2 regions of the Paenibacillus sp. P2(2022) genome follow, and region 2 is predicted to be linked to the other one. Evidence: riboswitches for the same ligand, from Rfam matches in the RefSeq annotation. Region 2 holds a riboswitch; the other holds the start of a gene.

Region 1 (3,411 bases), on a different contig from region 2:
ATGTTGTTTCTAGGCACATACCAAGCAGAGTGGTCTTGCAAGGTAAATAGCAGATCACCTTCGTTGATGATATTAGAGAATGTTTTTATTACGTTTGGCTTACCCTCTACACGAGTCGGTACGGATTGATTATAGCCCCACAGCCACAAGCTTCCATCGGATTGGATCAGACTTCCGGAATCATAGGAGCGAATATGCGATGTAGAATCATTTCCGGCCGCCCACACCCTGGGACTGATCAGTAATAACGTAATTATACTGAGTAATAGACCACGTCTTTTCATACGATTTTCCTCATTTCTTGATCAATGTGTATAAGAGAAAAAGTAATCTTAAAGAATATCCCTAATCCATAGACGAAGAAAGTATAGAAAAGTTTTCCAAATATAATGAATTGCAATAAAATAACCTCCAAACCCAACGAATAGAGATGGATTTGGAGGTTATTTCTGTTAGCAAGTAGGTAGAATATATGGGTTAGCACAGCTAGTGCGTAGTATGAGCTAACTACTTGCGATTCGACTGCGTACGGTCAACAAGGTTTGCTCTTTAATTTGTCCGATTTCACGGAGGAGTGTGGCTGTTTTGGCTTCGTAGGATTGTTTGACATCCAAGTCTTTTAGCGAGGCAAGGTTAATATCAATGGTGAGCAGGGCGGATTGAGCCGCTGCTTCAAACAAAATCGCACCGATGCCCAGATCAGAGATCACATTTTTATTGGATATTTCCACAATATTGTAGGCTTGTGATAGTCCGTCCCGGCATACTTCCAGCAGGCGCATAGGTACTTCAATGGCAGCAATCACAGCTGTTTGTAAGGAATGGGTACGATAGCGCTTTTCTTCGTCTGTTTCTTTGGGCAAACGCAGCGCGGTCATGTACTGTTCAAAGGATTGGATGTCTGCGGCCATCAGTTCCTCACAATGCGTAGACAATCTTTCCATACTGCTAATGACTTGCACCATTTGTTCACTGAATTGCGTGTATTTTCCTCCTTGTGAAAGGTTGGCGGTCATGGAGGTCATCGCTGCGCCTAGTGCCGCAGCCAGCGCGGATACACTTCCTCCACCAGGGGTAGGCGCTGCACTTGCAGCTTCTTTCAGAAAATGTCCGATGGACTGGTTCCACGACAGTTCACTCATGAATAAACCACCTCTCTGGAGTAATGTTGCAGATGTATCGCTTTGAGCAAGTTTTTGTACAAAATTGCGGTCGTTAAGGTGCCTACACCGCCGGGAACGGGAGAAATGGCATGTACCTTTTCTACAACGTCCTGAGCAGCGTCCCCCACAATTTTACCCTCCAGCGTCTCATTAATTCCTGCATCCACGAGAATCAGACCTGGATGAACCATATCCTGCGTAATCACATCAGGACATCCGACTGCGACGAAGGCAATGTCTGCATGGCTCAGATGCTCTGCAATATCACGCGTACCTGCATGACAGGCGGTGACGGTGGCATTTTCTCTTTGCAGCATGTGGAAAAGGGGAAGTCCCACCGTCTGTCCGATGCCGACGAGCGTGACATTTTTGCCTGCCAAGGAGTGGCCGTAATGCTTGAGCAGTTCAATACAGGCTTGAGGTGTAGCGGGGTATAGCCCTGCGTCACCCGTAACGGTAGCCAGCTTGTTATCAGGCGTAATTCCATCAATATCCTTGTAGGGGGCGATGGATTGTTTAATAACGGAGGCAGAAAGATGTTGCGGAAGCGGGAGTTCCAGCATAATGCCATGTACATGGGATGCATCATTTAGGGTACCGATCACGTGCAGAAGTTCGGCTTCGCTTACATGACGATTAAAAGTATGGAGATGAAATGAGATGCCCAGCTTCTCTGCTATTTTTTGCTTGGTCCGTGCATAGTATGCAGATGCCGGATCACCCTCTATCAACAGGGTTGCCAGATGGGGACGGTGTCCTTGCTGTTTCATTTGCTCTACTTGGGAACGGATCGTTGCATACACTTGCTCAGCTGCTTCTTTGGATTTCATGATAATAGCCATAGTCCGAGCCTCCTCTGAATTTATCGCATAATGGAATCAACAGGGTGTCATGGTCTTCGAAAACGAAAAAAAGTATTTGCACAAGGTCGTCAAGACAGACGAATCCTCTGCAAATACTTCTCCCAGGCGAACGGTACGCTTGATTGTATGCTCCCTCGTGGTTCATTCCACTGACTTCGCCAGTCACATACAGCGTTATATATCTTATATTTTAACAAAATAACAGCAGAAAAGAAACCCGTGAACATTTGCCAAACAGGTTTGGTTAGTTGTCTATATGACAAATGTCATATACCCGAACTGACGTTTATGACTACAGCAGATACAGCGGTCTCCTTATACTGAGCTTAGATCAACATGTACGCCTGACAGGATTAAGGTATGGGCTGCATTTTAAAGGAGGATCATAATGGGTATGACACAACTCCCGTTAGCTCAATTGAAAAAAAATATGGCTCCCTACGAGAAAATAAACACGAAATCCAGCGTTCTGCAACTGTTCAATACCTTGGGACCGCTGATCCTATTGTGGTATGCCGCTTATCTTAGCCTAGCGGTTTCTTACTGGCTGACGCTTCCCATTACCATTATTGCGGCAGGGTTTGTGGTACGGACGTTTATTATTTTTCACGATTGTGGTCATCAATCTTTTTTCAAAAGTCGCAAGCTGAACGATATTGTGGGAACGATTACAGGTATTATTACGCTCTGCCCTTATCACCAATGGAAAAATAGTCACGCGATCCACCATGCAACCAGCAGTAATCTGGATAAAAGAGGCACGGGTGATATGTGGGTGCTCACGGTAGAAGAGTACACAGCAGCTTCCACATGGACACGGCTGGCCTATCGTATATATCGAAATCCTTGGGTTATGTTCGGCCTAGGTCCAATCTATACTTTTTTGATTTCCTATCGGTTTAATGTCAAGACAGCCAAACGTAAGGAAAAGATAAACACCTATGTGACGAATATATCCATTGTTGCATTGTATGCACTGTTGTGCTGGGCTATTGGTTGGCAGGCATTCCTTCTGGTACAGACGCCTATCTTTTTTGTCTCTGGTATGTTGGGAATCTGGCTGTTCTATGTGCAACACCAGTTTGAGGATTCGTATTTTGAGCATGATGAAGAGTGGAGTTATATTAATGCGGCCGTCGAGGGCAGTTCTTACTACAAGCTTCCTAAAGTATTGCAATGGATTACAGGTAATATTGGTTTTCATCATGTTCACCACTTGAGCCCGAAAGTACCAAATTACAATTTGGAAAAAGCACATGAAGCGACACCGTTGCTGCAAAAGGCGACCACGATTACGGTGAGTAGCAGTCTGGAATCTTTGAAGTTCCGACTATGGGATGAAAGTACCAAGACCTTTCTGACCTTTAAACAAGTAAAGCCGCTGC
Region 2 (3,411 bases):
TCAACTCGCCCACCGCTTGGCTTGCTTTGGACAATACAGTATCATCTTTTGGATTTTTAAGAGTATCAGCAATGATTTTACCGATTTTAACCATAGCCTCTTCATCCATACCACGAGAAGTTGCAGCAGGTGTACCAATACGGATGCCGCTGGTAACGAACGGACTCGTTGGGTCGAAAGGAATAGCATTTTTGTTGACCGTGATACCCACGGAATCCAATACATGCTCCGCTTCCTTACCTGTAATATTCAAATTGCGGGTATCCAACAGCATCAGGTGATTATCCGTACCACCGGATACAATGTTGATCCCCTCTGCCAGCAGTGTCTCAGCCAGCACCTGTGCGTTGCGAACTACGTTTTGCGCATAGGTTTTGAATGATGGCTGGAGCGCTTCACCCAAAGCAACTGCTTTGGACGCGATCACGTGCATCAGTGGTCCTCCTTGAGTACCAGGGAAGATAGCTTTATCAATCGCTTGCGCCCACGCTTTGCGAGTCAGAATTAGGCCCCCACGCGGACCACGCAGCGTTTTGTGTGTCGTTGTTGTCACAAATTGGGCATGAGGAACTGGACTAGGGTGAATCCCTGCTGCCACGAGACCTGCGATATGTGCCATATCCACCATGAATAAAGCACCTACATCATTAGCAATGGAAGCAAAGGCTTCAAAATCGATAGTACGCGGATATGCACTTGCACCAGCTACGATCAGACGAGGGCGGTGCTTGAAGGCTGCTTTGCGCACTTCATCATAGTCGATGCGGAAGTTGTCTTCACGTACACCGTAAGCAGCAAAGTTATACAACAAACCGGAGGCATTAACCGGGCTTCCGTGTGTTAAGTGGCCGCCATGCGCCAGATTCATACCCAGTACAGTATCTCCAGGTTGAAGAGCTGCCAGATATACCGCCATGTTAGCCTGCGCTCCAGAGTGAGGCTGCACGTTCGCATGCTCGGCGCCAAATAGTTCTTTCGCACGGTCACGTGCAATATCTTCGACGATATCTACATGCTCACAGCCACCATAGTAGCGTTTGTTCGGATAACCTTCAGCATATTTATTGGTAAGCACGGAGCCCATGGCTTCCATTACTGCTTCACTGACGATATTCTCAGATGCGATCAGCTCGATATTGTGGCGTTGCCGTTTCAGTTCAAGCCCCATTGCTTCCATCACTGCCGGGTCACTTTTACGCAGATGTTCCATCATGATTGATTACTCCCTCTCCATGGTCAAATTGTTGGGTATACAAGCAAATGCCTGCTCCTCTGTTGGGTACCTCATCATCAATGCAAAAAAGATCAGTACAAACATGCCGACATGCCAAATGCTAATCGCAGTTTCCGCCGGCTTCTTGTTCCAGACTGTACACTGCCCGTTGTCCGCCAATAAGTGGAGGACGAGTGAACGCGGCCGTCACACGTGCTTCACCAATCCAGCGAAGGCTTGGGCGAAACGGAACGGCAATCGGGCGCAAATGCATGCCAATCAGCGTTTCGCCGATGTCTATCCCGGCATGAGCCTGCACATTCGCCGCCAGACACGCATCGTCCATAGAGCGATAGGCAACGGTAGCCATAGAGCCCCCTGCTGTACGAACAGGAACAGCCGCAACCTCCATCAGGCCTAATCGCTCCAGTAGAGAACGTTCAACGACCAGTGCTCGGTTCAAGTGCTCACAGCATTGAAACGCCACATCAAAGCCATACTCTCTGCGAACGGATTCTACTCCAGACAACACTTGCTGAGCCACATCCAGCGCTCCTGCTGTGCCGATCCGACTTCCAGCCACTTCACTCGTGCTTGCGCCAATAACCAGCAGGCGACCAGCTTTAAGACTGGCCACTTCTGCAATTTCCCGCACGACAGAAGCGGTCTGTGCTTCGAGTGAAATCTCATGATCCAATTGTTCTACCATTGGAACCTCCTTTGGTTGAACAGCCTCTCAGAGACTAGGCATGGTCCCATGCCCCAAGTTCAACACACTCTCTCCTGATCACAATCTGACTATATTATAGCCGATGTTTCAGATTTCGAGCAGAAAAAATGGAAGAACAAGAAGGCAACAGAAGATCTGCTGTAGCTCGTATACGAAAAAAGAGCAGTCCACACCTATGTGGAATTGCTCTTTTGCCCAGGCGACCGGCCGTATATCCGATGCTCCATCGTGGTTAATCCCACTTTTGTCGCCAGTTACATCGGATTCTCATTTTTCCACCTTATCTTAACGGATTAACTTTCGAAAATCAACAGATTCCGTACAAAATAGAGGAATGGTACCGACTTTATTCGGAAGATCCCTTTAGCTTGTCCAGCAACTTATGCAAAGCTACACGGATTTCCGCAGCTGTGACATCGTAGTCCTCCCGCGAACCGCCAAACGGATCTGAGATATCGAAGCCCGGAATCCGTTGATGTAATTCAATCATTCGCTCACGTTCCTGCGCTGATAGCTCTTGTCCAAGTGAAGCCATCAACTGCTGTGATGCATACAAACCATCTAACTCCTGTACGTCATTCAGCACTGCGTCCCGGTCCTCCACATATTCCTTCAGCGTAAATACTTTGCCCGCCGTTTGTGGAAACCGTTGAATGACATGCTGTTTATGTCCTTGCGTCAAGGTTAAGATCAGATGTGCCCACTCGGCAAGCCCGTCGCTTAAAGGGGTTGAAGTGATCTGATCGGATATATCGTGATCACGTAGAACCGCCTCTGCATGCCGGGATATCGACGCCCCATCCATCGCAGCTACTCCAGCGGAACGCACTTCCAGTTCCAGTCCATGCTCAGCAGCCAACTTACGCAGCATCCCCTCAGCCATTGGACTGCGACAGGTGTTCCCTGTGCATACAAATAAGATATTCTTCAACGTCTTCACCCCCCGTATGTTGAAAAAATATATAAACAGAGGATTACTCAAATCCTGTATTTATTTTACACTGTCTACGTTAAAATCAAAACATAAACATAAAGCCGAATGCCAGCAAAACGGCACCGCCCACCGCTTCTCCATAATCCCCCAGATTGCGGCTGACCTTGCGCCCCAGTAACAGCCCCAGCATCGCCATCGCTCCCCCGCAAAAACCAAAGGCCAGAACAGTCAGCACCAGGTCACTCTGGAACATCCCCAGGGAAACTCCCACAGAAAATGAGTCAATGCTCACCCCAAGTGCAAATAGCAAAAGACCCAAAGGCGACCGATGATCCAATACGTGTACGCCGTCTCCCTTGAAGGAATTGTACACCATATGCCCGCCCAAAAGGATGAGTAATCCCCCTGCGAAATAGGTCGTCACATGGCCTAATAAAGAACTCATATAATGGCCTGTGAACATTCCCAGCAACGGCATCAGGATGTGAAAAAAACCAATCACAATGCTGATGCGCAGCACGTCTCGCAGGCGTA

Evidence for each region. Region 2 has a riboswitch for ZMP and ZTP ahead of MMB75_RS12595 (TIGR01440 family protein). Riboswitches for the same ligand answer to the same signal wherever they lie in the genome.
Region 1: another riboswitch for ZMP and ZTP. It lies ahead of MMB75_RS16355 (bifunctional 5,10-methylenetetrahydrofolate dehydrogenase/5,10-methenyltetrahydrofolate cyclohydrolase); the one in region 2 lies ahead of MMB75_RS12595 (TIGR01440 family protein).

The regions. Positions count from the first base shown of each region.
Region 1 is NZ_JAKWFI010000004.1:457,404-460,814, reverse strand. It holds gene MMB75_RS16365 (stalk domain-containing protein) at 1-284, opposite strand, end outside; gene MMB75_RS16360 (cyclodeaminase/cyclohydrolase family protein) at 504-1,142, opposite strand; gene MMB75_RS16355 (bifunctional 5,10-methylenetetrahydrofolate dehydrogenase/5,10-methenyltetrahydrofolate cyclohydrolase) at 1,139-2,005, opposite strand; ZMP/ZTP riboswitch at 2,119-2,202, opposite strand; gene desA (Delta(5) desaturase DesA) at 2,415-3,411, shown strand, end outside.
Region 2 is NZ_JAKWFI010000003.1:191,589-194,999, forward strand. It holds gene MMB75_RS12590 (serine hydroxymethyltransferase) at 1-1,213, opposite strand, end outside; gene MMB75_RS12595 (TIGR01440 family protein) at 1,335-1,922, opposite strand; ZMP/ZTP riboswitch at 2,130-2,211, opposite strand; gene MMB75_RS12600 (low molecular weight protein arginine phosphatase) at 2,290-2,874, opposite strand; gene MMB75_RS12605 (manganese efflux pump MntP) at 2,960-3,411, opposite strand, start outside.